One region of the Variovorax sp. HW608 genome, then DNA from elsewhere that is predicted to be linked to it. Evidence: predicted binding sites of a transcription regulator. Region 1 holds the regulator's gene; the other holds the start of a gene.
What was found. Region 1 encodes HrcA, which represses chaperone genes, less so after heat shock. Its sites were predicted from a motif close to TTAGCACTCNNNNNNNNNGAGTGCTAA; they were not measured.

Region 1 (7,740 bases):
CGGCTGGTCGCGACCGGTCAAGGGCCGCAGCGCGGACACGTAGTGCGGATTCGGCAGCATGCGGACGTCGAAGACGAAGTCCGCATCGAGCGGCACGCCGCGCTTGAACGCGAAGGATTCGAACACCAGCGTGAGCGTGCTCTGCGGCGCCGCCACCAGCGTCTTGATGTAGCTCTGCAACTGGGCGGGCCGGATGATGCTGGTGTCGATCACGTCGGCGCCATCGCGCAGGTCCGCGAGCAGCTCGCGTTCGAGCTCGATGGCCTGTGTCAGTGCGCGCTGCTGGTCCGGCACGTCGGTGCGGCCTTCCTGGCGCGACAGCGGGTGCCGCCGCCGGGTTTCGGAAAAGCGGCGCAGCAGCGCATCGGTGGTCGAGTCGAGGAACAGCGAGCGCAGCGACACGCCCTCTTGACGCAGGCCCTCCAGTTGTTGCGGCACGAGCGGCAGCGACACGCCGCTTCGCACATCCATCGCGATGGCCACGCGCGCAGTGTGCTGCTGCCGCTGCAACGCGACGAAGGGCGTGAGCAGTTCGGGGGGCAGGTTGTCGACGCAGTAGTAGCCCGCGTCCTCGAGCGCATGAAGCGCCACGGACTTGCCGGAACCGGACATCCCGGTGATCAGGACGAGGTCGAGGCTCACGATGAAGTCTCCGCCGTCTTCGCACCCAGCATCTCGCGTGCATGCGCCAGCGAAGTCTGCGAGACGCGCTCGCCGCCGAGCATGCGCGCGATTTCCTGCGTGCGGCCCTCGATGTCGAGGATCGTGACGCTGCTTTCGGTGCGAGTGCCTTCCGGGCCCTTGGCGCTGGTCTGGCGCTTGGCGACCACGAGGTGGTGATCCGCACATGCGGCCACCTGCGGCAGGTGCGTGACCGCGAGCACCTGGCGGTCGCGGCCGAGCTGCTTCATGAGGCGGCCCACGGTCTCGGCGACCGCGCCACCGACGCCGGCATCGACCTCGTCGAAGATCAGCGTCTGCGCGGCGCCGAGCTCGCTGGTCGTCACCGCGATCGCGAGCGCGATGCGCGACAATTCGCCGCCGGATGCGACCTTGCCGATCGAACGCGGCGTGCTGCCGGCATGCCCGCTGACGAGGAACGCGATGTCTTCGAGGCCGGAGCGTGCCGGCTGGGCGAGCGCTTGAAGGGCGACTTCGAAACGCCCGCCTTTCATGCCGAGTTCCTGCATGGCTTGCGTGACCGCCTGCGCGAGCTTGGGCGCGGCTTGCTTGCGGGCCTTGCCGAGCGCCTTCGCTTCCTTCATGTAGGCCTGTTCCGCGGCCCGCTCCGCCCGCTCCAGCGCGTCGAGGTCGCTCTGCGCATCCAGTGCCTGCAGTTCGGACTGCCAGCCGGCCAGCAGGGCGGGGAGTTCCTCGGGCTGGCGCCGATAGCGGCGCGCCAGCGACATCCACAGGCCCATCCGCTCGTCGAGCTCGGCGAGCTTTTCGGGGTCGGTGTCGGCCTGCCTCAGATAGCCGTGCAGCGAATGTGCGGCGTCGGAAGCCTGCGCGACGCTCGAGGCGAGGACTTCGCCGAGGGCCTTGAATTCCGGCTCGATGTGCTCGCAGTTCTGCAGCAGCGCGACCGCCCGGCTCAATGCCGCCAGCGCACCGTTGTCGTCGTCTTCGAGCGCGTTGCAGGCACCCTCGGCCGCATCGATCAGTGCCTGCGCGTTCGAGATTCGCGCGTGGGCGGCCGAGAGTTCTTCCCACTCGTCGGCGCCCGGCGCGAGCTTCATCACTTCGGAGACTTGCCACTGGAGGCGCTCGCGCTCGCGCTGCAGCGTGTCCTGCGCCGAGCGTGCGCTTTCGAGTGCGGCGATGGCCCGCCGCCACTCGTGCCAGGCGGCGTCGAGCGCGTCGGTGCTTGCGCCGGCATAGGCGTCCAGCAGGCCGCGCACCGCATCCGGACGGGTGAGGCTTTGCCACGCATGCTGGCCGTGGATGTCGAGCAGGTGGTCGCCGAGCTCACGCAGCTGCGCTGCGGTGGCCGGGCTGCCGTTGATCCAGCCGCGGCTGCGTCCCTGGAGATCGACGGTCCGTCGCAGCAGCAATCCTTCGCCCGGCTCGAAACCGCCTTCGTCGAGCCAGCCGTTCAGCGCCGGGTCGGCATCGAACTCGGCGCTCACGTCGAGCCGTTCGGCGCCTTCGCGGATGGCGCCTGCATCGGCGCGATTGCCGAGTGCCAGCTGGAGCGCATCGATGAGGATGGACTTGCCGGCGCCTGTTTCGCCGGTCAGGACGGTGAAGCCGGGGGACAGGTCGAGCTCCAATGCGCGCACGATCACGAAATCGCGCAGGACGATGCGCCGCAATGCCATCTCAGGAACCTCCTTCGTTCCAATGCAGTTTCTTGCGCAGGGTGTCGAAATAGCTCCAGCCGCGCGGGTGGAGGAAGCGGACGCGGTAGTCGGAACGGCGCACCACCACGCGATCGCCGATGGCCAGCGAGGCGAGCGATTGCATGTCGAAGTTCGCGCTGGCGTCGCGACCGCCGACGAGTTCGATCGAGACTTCCTCGGCGTCCGGCAATACGAGTGGGCGGTTGGAGAGCGTGTGCGGCGCGATCGGCACCAGCACCCACCCCGGAACGGCCGGATGCAGCAGCGGTCCGCCGGCCGAGAGCGCGTACGCGGTGGAGCCGGTCGACGACGCGATGATCATCCCGTCGGCGCGCTGGTTCGCCACGAAATGGCGGCCCACCGTGACACGCAGCTCCACCATGCCCGAGGTGCCGCCGCGATTGACCACCACGTCGTTCATCGCGAGCGCGTCGAAGACCGACACCTCGTTGCGGATCACCTGCGCGTGCATGAGGTGGCGGTGGTCTTCCTCGTACTCGCCCGCGAGCATCGGGACCAGCGTCGCCTGATAGTCGTCGAGCGCGATGTCGGTGATGAAGCCGAGCCGGCCTCGGTTGATGCCGATGAGCGGAACACCGTAAGGCGCCAGTTGCCGCCCGATGCCGAGCATCGTGCCGTCGCCGCCGACGACCAGGCCCAGATCGCACTCCTCGCCGATCTCCTCGACCGTCAGCGCCTTGTAGCGACCGACCGGGACCCCGTCGGCCTCGGACTCTTCGACGAAAACGGTGCAGCCCTGCGCCTCGAGAAAAGCGGCGATGCCTTCCATGACGACATCGGGCGCACCGCCCTGCGCCCGCCCACCCGAAGCCTGGTATTTCCCTATGAGTGCGACGTGACGAAAGCGAGAGCTCATGAACAAATTACAACATTAAAATTGGCCGATGCTGGACGATCGCGCCAAGTTGCTGCTAAAGACACTCGTCGAGCGCTATATCGCCGAAGGCCAGCCCGTCGGATCGCGCACGCTGTCCCGGGCCTCCGGTCTGGATCTCTCGCCGGCGACGATCCGGAACGTGATGTCCGACCTCGAAGGCCTGGGCCTCATCGCCAGTCCTCACACCTCGGCGGGTCGCGTTCCTACCGCCAGAGGTTATCGCCTCTTCGTTGACACCATGTTGACTGCGCAGCGCGAGCAGTTCGCCGCGCCCAGTCTTGCGCCGGACCAGCCCCAGAAGGTGATCGCCAACGCCGCGAACCTGCTGTCCAGCCTTTCGCAGTTCGTGGGTGTGGTGATGGCGCCACGGCGTCCTTCGGTCTTTCGCCAGATCGAATTCCTGCGCCTTTCGGAACGCCGGCTGCTCGTCATCATCGTCTCGCCCGACGGAGACGTTCAGAACAGGGTGATCTTTCCGGAAGCCGACTACTCGCAGTCGCAGCTGGTCGAGGCTTCCAACTACATCAATGCGAACTATGCGGGCCTGTCGATCGAGCAGGTGCGCGATCGCCTCCAGTCCGAAATGGAGCAACTGCGCGGCGAGATCGCCGCGCTGATGCAGGCGGCCGTCAAGGTGAGTTCCGAAGTCCTCACCCAGGCGCAGGAAGAAGTGGTCATCGCGGGCGAGCGCAATCTTCTGTCGGTGAGCGACTTCTCCAGCGACATGGGCCACTTGCGCAGGGCTTTCGACCTCTTCGAGCAGAAGGCGCAGCTGATGCGGCTGCTCGATGTCTCGAGCCAGGCCGACGGCGTGCGCATCTTCATCGGCGGCGAAAGCCAGATCGTTCCTTTCGACGATCTCTCCATCGTGAGCGCGAACTACGAAGTCGATGGGCAAGTGGTCGGAACGCTCGGCGTCATCGGGCCGACGCGCATGCCGTACGACCGCATGATCCAGATCGTGGACATCACGTCGAAGCTCGTCACCAACGCGCTGAGTCATCGCAAGTGAAGGAGCGCGAACGCGCCGGGCCACTAGAATCCCGGACGCGTGGGCCGTTAGCTCAGTTGGTTAGAGCAGCGGACTCATAATCCGTTGGTCGCTGGTTCAAGCCCAGCACGGCCTACCACTGAATCCGAGACGCAGCAGGCGTTGCCTGCAGGCGAGATTCAACAAAATTAAAAGCTGTTGGCGAGTGGCTCCAAAATGGATGCTATAATCGCAAGCTGTGCGGCTGTAGCTCAGTTGGATAGAGTACTTGGCTACGAACCAAGGGGTCGTGGGTTCGAATCCTGCCAGCCGCACCACTTCATAAAGGGTTGGTCCATTGCGGACCAACCCTTTTTCTTTGGTGCGTTCGCGTCGCGCATGGGCCCGTGTCGAGCGGCCTTTCTCAGAGGCGCGTCACGATGCCCAAGCTGATGATGCCGAGGAATCCCAGGATCCCCACCATCATGAGGACCGGCCCCCAGCGTCGTTGTCGCGCAGCGAATCCGGCAGTCATCACGGCGGCAAAGGCGACTGCGATCGCGGAAGTGGCTGCTAGCGTGAGTTCGGGCATGCGCAGATGCTAGCCAAAACGAAAAAGCCCGCCGGAGCGGGCTAAGGACCTTGGAGTCCAGAGGAGAGCCTTCATTGTGAACCACTTCTTTGGGGACCGCCAAGGGAACTACGTCACATGCTGCAACAAGGTGCTGCCGTTGACACTACCGCTTTCAGGGCTGTGCGTGCCAGCCGGCCGTTCAGGGGCAATAATCCCCAGGCGGCAACGCCAGGGCCGCGCCGGACGGAACCGGCGTTCATCCATCCGACCCCCCGTCGGATGCATCCATCTTCTGGCGCTCATGCATGGGGACAACCACGATGAGTTCATTGCAGATATTCTTGCCCGCCTCGGAGCCCGCGCGCAGCGAGGCGCTTGCCAAGCTAAAGCGAACCCACCACGTGCCACGCCACATCGTCAAGGCCCCCGCGCGAGGCGAGCAAGGCCGGCGTGCGGCCGTTACGGCCGGCGCGCCGCAGGCAGAGCAATCGATTCCCGATCCGGATCTGACGGCGCCCGACCAGCAATCGGGTTGAGGCGGACGAGGGCGACCCGGGACCGAACGGTCGCATCCTCGGATCGGTGTCTTTGCCATGTGATACAACATTCGCCCGACCTTGCGGGTTGAGAGTTGTAGAAATGAGCAAGGCTTTCACGAAGGAAAACGACGCCGACGACGATGATGGCGACGGCGGTGGACTGCCGCCGCTGCCTGCCGGCGGCAAGAACTACATCACACCCACCGGGTACGCGCGCCTGCGATCCGAACTTCTGGATCTGATGGACGCCGAGCGGCCCAAGGTGGTCGAAGCCGTTCACTGGGCCGCCAAGAACGGAGATCGCTCCGAGAACGGCGACTATCTCTACGGCAAGAAGCGGCTGCGCGAGATCGATCGGCGAATTCGCTTCCTCACCAAGCGCCTCGAGATCGCCGAGGTCACCGATCCGTCGGTGCATCACGGCAGCGACCAGGTATTTTTCGGCTCGACAGTCCGCTATGCCGACGAGAGTGGCGAGGAGCGCGAGGTCACGATTCTCGGTATCGACGAGGCGAACAGCGCGCACTCGCAGGTGAGCTGGATATCCCCGATCGCGCGGGCGCTGCTCAAGGCCCGGGAGGGCGACGTCGTCAAGCTCGCCACACCGGGGGGCGTGCACGACATCGAGGTGTTGGCGGTCAGCTATCCCGTGCCTTCTTCCAGGCCCGACTGACGGCCGGCAATCTCAGGGGACCGGAATCATCCGCGCGGCGGCGAGCACCGATGAGGTGCGGCGCACGGCCCGCAACACGGCTTCGAGGTGCGTGCGATCGCGCACCGCGATCACGAAGCGAAGATCCGTCGAATCCTGCGGCGTCTCGTCGGCCATTTCGACGTGCGTGATGTCCGCTTCGGCGTCGGCGAGCGCGGCTGCGACCCGGGCGAGCACGCCCTTGTCGTTTCGCACGGTGATCACCACGCCCGCCTCGAAAGTCCGGACCGGATCGTCGGCCCATTCGACCGCGAAGAAGCGCTCGCTGTCCTTGTAGCGGAGCCGCTGGCCGACACCGCACTCCTCGGTATGGACCACCAGTCCCTCGCCGTGCCCGAGGTAGCCGACGATGGGGTCGCCCGGGATCGGTCGGCAGCACAGCGCGAAGCGCACGGACGAGTTCTCGCTGCCATCCAGCGTCACGGCGCCTTGCGATACCGCGTCGCTGGCCGCGAAGCGCTCGCGGCTCAGCATCAGCGCATCGGGCTTTGCGCCCCGTTCGGCGAGCAGCGCCATCAGCCGCTTCGCGACGATGCTGGCGATGCGTTTGCCCAGGCCGATGTCGGTCAGCAGTTCGGAGCGCGTGCGGTTGCCGGTGAAGCGCAGGAGCTTTTCCCAGATCTGCTGGTGCTCGGCGTCGTCTTCCGGCAGTCTGCCGAGCCCTTCGGCGCGCAGCGCCTGCGCGAGGAGCTTTTCCCCGAGCCCTTCGGATTCGGCATGCGCGAGTGTCTTCAGGTAGTGGCGGATCTTGGACCGCGCCCGCCCGGTGCGAACGAAGCCGAGCCAGGCGGGGTTCGGCGTCGAAACCGGCGCGGTGATGATCTCGACCACGTCGCCGTTCTTGAGCTCGGTCCGCAGCGGAACCTGGTCGCCATTGATGCGCGCGGCGGATGTGTGGTCGCCGATGTTGCTGTGAATGGCGTAGGCGAAGTCGACCACGGTCGCGCCGCGCGGCAGCGCCATGATCTGGCTCTTGGGCGTGAACACGTAGACGGCATCGGGGAAGAGGTCGACCTTGACGTGGTCCCAGAACTCGGCCGCATCGCGGGTCTCATCCTGGATGTCGAGCAGCGACTGGAGCCATTTCGCGCCGAGGCGGTCGCTGGTCGCCACCGCCGCCGGATCGGCCGCCTTGTAGAGCCAGTGCGCCGCCACGCCCGATTCGGCCACCACGTGCATGGCCTCGGTGCGAAGCTGGAATTCGATGTTCACGCCCGCCGGGCCCACCAGCGTCGTGTGCAGCGACTGGTAGCCGTTGAGCTTGGCGATCGCGATGTGGTCCTTGAACTTGCCGGGCAGCGGCTTGTACATCTGGTGCAGGATGCCGAGACCGGTGTAGCAGGAGGTCACCGTGGGGACGATCAAGCGGAAACCGTAGATGTCGGTGACCTGCGCAAAGCTCAGGTGCTTTTCGACCATCTTGCGGTAGATGGAGTAAAGCGTCTTTTCGCGGCCTGCGATGCGCACGCTCATCTCCGCGGCCGCGAAGGCGTTCTCGACTTCCTGCTGGACCTTCTGGATCAGGTCGCGGCGGCGCCCGCGCGCCTTGGCCACCGCCTTGGCAAGCACTGTGTAGCGCCAGGGACGAAGGTGCCGGAAGGAAAGATCCTGCAGTTCACGGTAGGTCTGATTGAGGCCCAGCCGGTGCGCGATCGGGGCGTAGATCTCGAGGGTCTCGCGCGAGATGCGCGCCCATTTCTCGCGC
Region 2 (7,740 bases), 620 kb from region 1:
TCGATTCGGGATAGGTCGGCGCCAGCCGGTTCGGGTCGAACAGCCAGCCCTGCGCCGCGTCGTTGAAGCGCGAGATGCGGCCCAGCGCCGCTTCGACGGTACTGTTGTCGCTGATGCTGCAGCCCGTCAGCAGCGACAGGCCACCCAGGGTCAGCGAGCGTTGCAGGAAGGCGCGCCGCGCCGGCTGCTCGATGCGGCGCCCGATCTGCCTGCGCGCCTCGGCAAGCACCGCTTCGCTGTCGATCGCGGGCGGAACGGGTCGTTTGAGGATCTTCATGCGGCCTCCTTGCCGTGGCTGCTGAGCATCGTGAGCAGGGTGCGCGGCACCAGCGCGACCATCACGAGGTGCAGCGCGACGAAGCACACCAGCGCCGCCATCGCGAAGAAATGAATCCGGCGCGCGAATTCGTAGCCGCCCAGCAGTTCGCGCAACAGCGGGAACTGGACCGACTTCCACAGCACCAGGCCCGACAGCACGATCAGGACCAGGTCGAGCATCACGAACAGGTAGGCCAGGCGCTGCACGTTGTTATAGCGGCGCGGATCGGCGTGCGAGAGCTTGCCGCGCAGGGCCGCGACCGCGTCGCGCCAGATCCCGGCCGGCGTGAGCGGGAAGAACTTGCGCTTGAGCCGGCCGCTCGCGATGTTCATGCTGAGGTAGACCAGGCCGTTGATCACCAGCAGCCACATGGCGGCGAAGTGCCATTGCAGCGCGCCGGCGAGCCAGCCGCCCAGGGTGATGGAGGCCGGGATCTCGAAGCCGAACAGCGGCGAGGCGTCGTAGATGCGCCAGCCGCTCGTGACCAGCACCAGCACCGCAACCGCATTGACCCAATGCGTGATGCGCATCCACAGCGGATGGATCGGTGCACTCTTCGGTGGCGGGAGTTCGCGTTGCATGGGGCGGATTGTTGGCCGCACCTGCTGGCCGATTCATCACGAAGAGTTCAATTAATCGTGACAAACGGGCTCGCGATATCGCCGCACAATCCTGTGCCATGGACACCGCCAGACGCGTTCTGATCGTCGAGGACGACGCCGACATCGCCGAGCTGATGCGCATGCACCTGCAGGACGAGGGCTTTGCCATCACGCATGCGGCCGATGGCGACGCCGGCTTGCGCGAACTCGAGCGCGGCAGCTGGGATGCGCTGATCCTCGACCTGATGCTGCCGGGCGTCGACGGCCTCGAGATCTGCCGCCGTGCCCGGGCCATGACCCGCTACACCCCGATCATCATCACCAGCGCCCGGTCCAGCGAGGTGCATCGCATCCTGGGGCTGGAGCTTGGTGCGGACGACTACCTGGCCAAGCCGTTCTCGGTGCTGGAACTGGTGGCGCGGGTGCGGGCGCTGCTGCGCCGCAGCGATGCCCTGGCGCGCAATGCGCGGATGGAGGCGGGGCGTCTTGACATCGGCAATCTCGGCATCGATCCGGTGGCGCGGGAGGTGCAGGTCGACGGCAAGCCGGTCGAGCTCACGCCGCGCGAATTCGACCTGCTGCACTTCTTCGCCCGCCATCCGGGCAAGGTGTTCTCGCGCCTCGACCTGCTGAACCAGGTCTGGGGCTACCAGCACGACGGCTACGAGCACACGGTCAACACCCACATCAACCGGCTGCGGATGAAGATCGAGGCCGATCCGGCGCAGCCGAGCCGGATCCTCACGGTCTGGGGTCGCGGCTACAAGCTGGCGGCGCAGGAGGGCGGGCCATGAATCTCCTTGCGGGCAGCCTGTCGCGCCGCCTCTCGCTGGTGTTCGCCGCGCTGCTGCTGGCCTGCTGCGGCGCCTCGATCTGGCTGCAGATGCAGGCCAGCGGTCGCCACGAGCAGGAGGTGACGCAGCGCCTTTCCCGCGGCTTGGCCGCGCACATCGCGGAGAACTCGACGCTGATGGAGCGCGATGGGCTCAACCAGGCGGCGGTGCACGACCTGTTCGACAAGCTGATGGCGGTCAACCCCAGCGTCGAGGTCTACCTGCTGGGTCTCGATGGCCGGATCCAGGCCCAGGCCGCCCCACCCGGGCACCTGAAGCGGGACCGGGTCGATCTCGCGCCGGTCCGCCGCCTGCTCGAAGGCGCGCCGTTGCCGATCGTCGGCGACGACCCGCGCAGCGGCGGTGCGCGCAAGGTGTTCAGCGCGGCGCCACTCACCATCGACGGCCGCGAGGTCGGCTATGTCTACGTCGTGCTGTCGGGCGAGGAGCGCGATGCGCTGTTGGCCGATGCCGCGGCCAGCAATGTGCTGCGCACGACGCTGGTGTCGGTGGCGCTGGTGGCCTTGCTGGGCCTGATCGCGGGCCTGGCGGCATTCCATCTGATCACGCGGCCGCTGCGCGAGCTGACCGGCGCCGTGCGCAAGTTCGAAAGCGAGGGCATGGCGGCGCTGCCGGACGCCGCGCCGGCCTTCGAGCGCGCCAGCCGCGGCGGCGACGAGATCGCCACCCTGGCCCAGGCGTTCACCCAGATGACGCAGCGCATCGCCGAGCAATGGCGCGAACTCACGCGGCAGGATCAACAGCGGCGCGAACTGTTCGCCAACATCTCGCACGACCTGCGCACACCGCTGACCTCGTTGCACGGCTACCTCGAGACGCTGCTCGTCAAGGCCGACATGCTGGACCTCGCGGAGCGCCGTCGCTACCTGGAGATCGCGCTGGCGCAAAGCCGCAAGGTCTCGCGGCTGTCGCAGGAGCTGTTCGAGCTGGCGCGCCTGGAATACGGCGTCGTCAAGCCGGAGAAGGAACATTTCGCACTGGCCGACCTTGTGCAGGACGTGTTCCAGAAGTTCGAACTGTCGGCCGAGGCGCGCCAGCAGCGGCTGGTGGCGGACATCGCGCCCTCATTGCCGGCCGTGACGGCCGATCTCGGCATGATCGAGCGCGTGCTGACCAACCTGCTCGACAACGCGATCCGCCACACGCCCGCGGGCGGCGAGATCGTGGTGCAGTTGCGGCCGGACGAGGCGGGCGTGCGGGTCGAGATCAGCGACACCGGCCCCGGCATCCCGAGCGAGTTGCGCACCGCGCTGTTCACGCGGCCGATGTTCTCTTCGGCCGGAGGGCGCAGCGGCGGCCTCGGGTTGCTGATCGTCCAGCGCATCCTGCAGCTGCACGGCAGCGACATCCGCCTGCTGCCTCGGCCCGAGAAGGGGGCCGTGTTCTCGTTTCTGCTGACCTAGGCGAAAAAAAACCTCGCGGCTTTCGCTCGCGAGGTTTTTCGTCTGGCTGGAAGCCGGGCGTGAATTACATGCCCATGCCGCCCATGCCACCCATGCCGCCCATGTCGGGCATGCCGCCGCCGGCAGCCGGCTCGTCCTTCGGTGCTTCGGCGACCATGGCTTCGGTCGTCAGCAGCAGCGAAGCCACCGAGGCAGCGTTCTGCAGAGCGGTGCGGGTGACCTTCGTCGGGTCCAGGATGCCCAGCTCGAGCATGTCGCCGTAGGTGTCGTTCTGGGCATTGAAGCCGTAGTTGCCCTTGCCGGCCAGAACTGCGTTCACCACGACGCTGGCTTCGCCGCCGGCGTTGTTCACGATTTCGCGCAGGGGCGCTTCGACCGCCTTCAGGACCAGCTTGATGCCGGCGTCCTGGTCGGCGTTGTCGCCCTTGATCTTGTCGCCCACGGCTTGCTTGGCACGCAGCAGTGCCACGCCGCCACCGGCCACCACGCCTTCTTCCACTGCAGCGCGGGTGGCGTGCAGGGCGTCTTCGACGCGCGCCTTCTTTTCCTTCATTTCGACTTCGGTGGCAGCGCCGACCTTGATCACGGCCACGCCGCCGGCCAGCTTGGCCACGCGCTCTTGCAGCTTTTCGCGGTCGTAGTCGCTGGTGGCTTCCTCGATCTGCACGCGGATCTGCTTCACGCGGGCTTCGATGTCGGCGTTGGCGCCGGCGCCGTCGATGATGATGGTGTTTTCCTTGCCCACTTCGATGCGCTTGGCCTGGCCGAGGTCAGCCAGCGTCACCTTCTCGAGGGTCAGGCCCACTTCTTCGGCGATGACCTTGCCGCCCGTCAGGATGGCGATGTCTTCGAGCATGGCCTTGCGGCGGTCGCCGAAGCCAGGCGCCTTGACGGCCACGACCTTCAGGATGCCGCGGATGGTGTTGACCACCAGCGTCGCGAGGGCTTCGCCTTCGACTTCCTCAGCGATGATCAGCAGCGGACGGCCGGCCTTGGCGACTTGTTCCAGCGTCGGCAGCAGGTCGCGGATGTTGCTGATCTTCTTGTCGAACAGCAGCACGAACGGGTTCTCGAGGATCGCGCTCTGCTTTTCGGGGTTGTTGATGAAGTAGGGCGACAGGTAGCCGCGGTCGAACTGCATGCCTTCGACGACGTCGAGTTCGCTGTCGAGCGACTTGCCGTCTTCGACGGTGATGACGCCTTCCTTGCCGACCTTGTCCATCGCGTCAGCGATGATCTTGCCGATCGTCTCGTCGCTGTTGGCCGAGATCGAGCCGACTTGCGCGATTTCCTTCGAGGTGGTGGTGGCCTTCGATGCCTTCTTCAGCTCTTCGACCAGGGCCGCGACGGCGCGGTCGATGCCGCGCTTGAGGTCCATCGGGTTGATGCCGGCGGCCACGTACTTGAAGCCTTCGCGAACGATGGCCTGGGCCAGCACGGTCGCGGTGGTGGTGCCGTCACCGGCGTTGTCCGAGGTCTTCGAGGCCACTTCCTTCACGAGCTGGGCGCCCATGTTCTGGAACTTGTCCTTGAGTTCGATTTCCTTGGCGACCGACACGCCGTCCTTGGTCACCGTGGGGGCGCCGAAGGAGCGCTCGAGCACCACGTTGCGGCCCTTGGGACCGAGGGTGACCTTGACTGCGTTGGCGAGGATGTTCACGCCTTCGACCATGCGCGCGCGGGCTTCGCCGCCGAAGACTACGTCTTTTGCTGCCATGTGATTTCTCCGAGATTCAGTTTGTGTTGGGGGATGAAGGAGGGATTACTTCTCGACGACCGCGAACAGGTCGTCTTCCTTCATGACCAGGAGTTCGTCGCCATCGACCTTGACGGTCTGGCCGCTGTACTTGCCGAACAGCACGCGGTCGCCGACCTTGACGCTCATCGCCGCGATGTCGCCCTTGTCGTTCTTCTTGCCCGGGCCGACGGCCAGGACTTCGCCTTGATCGGGCTTTTCAGCCGCGTTGTCGGGGATCACGATGCCCGAGGCGGTCTTGGTTTCGCTTTCAATGCGCTTGACGATCACGCGATCGGCCAAAGGACGAAGTTTCATTGCATCTCCTGATAAGAAACGGGGGGTTGGGTTCGGTGCCCGGCACCAGGCCTGCACCGCATTGTCGAGAGCGCCGTGGTTGTTAGCACTCAACTTCAACGAGTGCTAATCATAAGGGCGTTTTGTGTCGTTTCAAGGTCGGCGCGAGGCCGTTTCGAGAACGGCTTCGCCGATGCGGCCATTCTGAATCAGGGTTTTCCCGGGCTCGTCGTGGGCAGATCGGTCGCGGTGGGGTCGTCTTCCAGGTCCAGCTGCAGCAGCAGCCGGGGCTCGGTGGAGACCCGCTCGGCTTCGACGTGGCTGAATTCCTGGTCGCCCGAGACGAAGCGCATTTCGTAGCTTCCAAGCCTGATCGTGTCGTCGTGGACCAGCATCTGACTCTGGATGCGGTGGTCGTTGACGTAGGTCCCGTTGCGGCTGCCCAGGTCCCGGATGGTGACGAACGCCGGCTCGACCGTGATGACGGCGTGGACGCGGCTCGCCTGCGGGGAGTCGATGACGATGTCGTTCCTGGGGCCCCGGCCCAGTGTGTTCTCGTCGGGCTTGAGCGTGATCGGCGTGGTTTCGCCGGAGGCCGTCGTCAGCATCAAATGCGGCATGTCGGGGATGTCGAAATATTCCCCCGATGATTTCACAGCCGGGTAGGCCAATGCGCGTGGTGGGTTAAACGAGCACGGCCAGGGGCCGCGAGGATCTCACCGGTGATGCGGTATGCCGCGAATGGCGTCGGTTGACCGGACCAGCTGAAGCCGCAGTGCCGGCGCGAGATCCGAAGCGCTCCAGGGATTGGCATGGTTCACGAGCCAGCCGCAGATCAGCACCATCCCGAGTACGCCCAGCGTGTAGAGGTCAGTTTCCATGGTCCGCATCCCTTGACGATTTCGATGCGGGCAGTCTGCTTGGGGCCGACGGGATTGGAAATCGGCCAATCGACCGGTGTTGTCGACCGAGGGCCTACAGCTTTCGTCATCGCGCACCGGGCCGGGAATGTGGTTGATGCTCGGATCATTGGGTAACCTCCGCGCAGAAGCGCCGCGGTATTCGCCTTGGGGCGGCCCGGCGGCTCACTGGACTACCCTCGCGCAGCAGCGCTTCGGGATTCGCCTTCGGAACGGCCGGGCGGCTCATGCCCTGGCTCCGCCGCCGCCTCTGCGCAGCGCCTTGGCGCGTTCCTTCTGGACTTCCTTCAGGTGCTCGATCTGGGCCGGACAGTCGGACTGTGCGCCGATCAGCACCACCGGGTTGCGCCTGAGCGCGGTCACGCTCTTCTCGACCTGCGCCGGGTCGCGGTGCCGCGTGACCAGGCCGGCGGCGACCGCGGCCCTCGATTGCTTGTAGAAGGACTTCTCGAAGGCGGGGGTTCCGCAGCGGGCGGCAATCACGCGGTAGTCGGCTTCGAGCTGCTCGCTCGATTCGGCGGAGATGCCGGCGGCGCTCGTCGTCTGGGCATGCGCCGGCCAGGGCCCACCGGCGGCTGCCATCGAAAGGCACGCGACGAAAACGAAACGCACATTCATGAGAAACCTCGCATTCGCTGAAAAAGCGTCCTGCGCGGTGAGAGTGTGCTTCGGCCGAGGCAGTTGCGAAAGCCTGGCAGGACAAAAGGCCGCCGGGCAGCGCGCCCACGGGTGCCTAGCTGATCAACTGGTTCTTGAGCGCGTAGTAGGTCAGGTCGCTGTTGGACGTGAGATTCATCTTTTCCATCAGCCGGCTGCGATAGGTGCTCACCGTCTTCACCGACAGCGACAGCGACTCGGCGATGCTGCCGGCCGTTTCGCCGGTCGCGAGCTTGAGGAAGACCTGGAATTCGCGCTCCGACAACTGCTCGTGCGGCGCGACGTCGCTGTTGCGATCGAGCTGCCGCGCGAGCAACTCGGCCACCGCCGGCGTGATGTAGCGACGCCCCAGCGCGATGGTGCGGATCGCATCCACGATCTCCATCGGATCGCACTCCTTGTTGAGGTAGCCGCTGGCGCCCTGCCGGATGAGGTTCATCGCGTAGTGCTCCTCCGGATAGCCGCTCAGGATCAGGATGCCGGTATCCGGCGCCTTGGCGCGGATCATCGCGATCGCGTCGATGCCGCTCTGGCCCGGCATTGAGAGGTCCATCACGAGCACGTCGATTTCGTTGGACCGCACGAGATCGATCGCTTCGCGCCCCGTCGCGGCTTCCCCGACGACGCGGAGATCGACATGTTGCGAGAAGAAGTCGCGCAGACCCGTGCGCACGATGGCATGGTCATCCACGATTCCGATCTTGATCATTGCTTTCCTCCAGTGTGACGTACCGAGGATGCGCCTGATCAGTCGCCGGGTGGGTCTGCCGGCGTCCCGATCGCGCGTAGGAAAGTAACGACTCGTTCCGAAGGTCAGGAAGCGGGCGCGATCGCCGCATCGACGATCGCCTGCGCCTCGCCGAGGATGCGCTGCAAGTGCTCGGCGCTGCGGAAGCTCTCGCCGTAGATCTTGTAGATGTTCTCGGTTCCGGACGGGCGCGCAGCGAACCAGC

Region 2: a site for HrcA is predicted at 5,314-5,340, ahead of groES (co-chaperone GroES). Genes of this name have one in related genera too.

What each region holds. Positions count from the first base shown of each region.
Region 1 is NZ_LT607803.1:3,866,113-3,873,852, forward strand. Features, by position in the region: gene rapZ (RNase adapter RapZ) at 1-642, opposite strand, end outside; gene recN (DNA repair protein RecN) at 639-2,321, opposite strand; gene VAR608DRAFT_RS18255 (NAD kinase) at 2,323-3,219, opposite strand; gene hrcA (heat-inducible transcriptional repressor HrcA) at 3,248-4,252, shown strand; tRNA gene VAR608DRAFT_RS18265 (tRNA-Ile) at 4,294-4,370, shown strand; tRNA gene VAR608DRAFT_RS18270 (tRNA-Arg) at 4,472-4,548, shown strand; gene VAR608DRAFT_RS37455 (hypothetical protein) at 4,635-4,802, opposite strand; gene VAR608DRAFT_RS18275 (hypothetical protein) at 5,105-5,320, shown strand; gene greB (transcription elongation factor GreB) at 5,424-5,996, shown strand; gene VAR608DRAFT_RS18285 (RelA/SpoT family protein) at 6,009-7,740, opposite strand, start outside.
Region 2 is NZ_LT607803.1:4,485,509-4,493,248, forward strand. Features, by position in the region: gene VAR608DRAFT_RS21085 (molybdopterin-binding protein) at 1-277, opposite strand, end outside; gene VAR608DRAFT_RS21090 (cytochrome b/b6 domain-containing protein) at 274-900, opposite strand; gene VAR608DRAFT_RS21095 (response regulator transcription factor) at 999-1,715, shown strand; gene VAR608DRAFT_RS21100 (sensor histidine kinase) at 1,712-3,178, shown strand; gene groL (chaperonin GroEL) at 3,243-4,895, opposite strand; gene groES (co-chaperone GroES) at 4,941-5,231, opposite strand; gene VAR608DRAFT_RS21115 (FHA domain-containing protein) at 5,420-5,830, opposite strand; gene VAR608DRAFT_RS37185 (hypothetical protein) at 5,927-6,091, opposite strand; gene VAR608DRAFT_RS21120 (hypothetical protein) at 6,356-6,748, opposite strand; gene VAR608DRAFT_RS21125 (response regulator) at 6,864-7,496, opposite strand; gene pgm (phosphoglucomutase (alpha-D-glucose-1,6-bisphosphate-dependent)) at 7,601-7,740, opposite strand, start outside.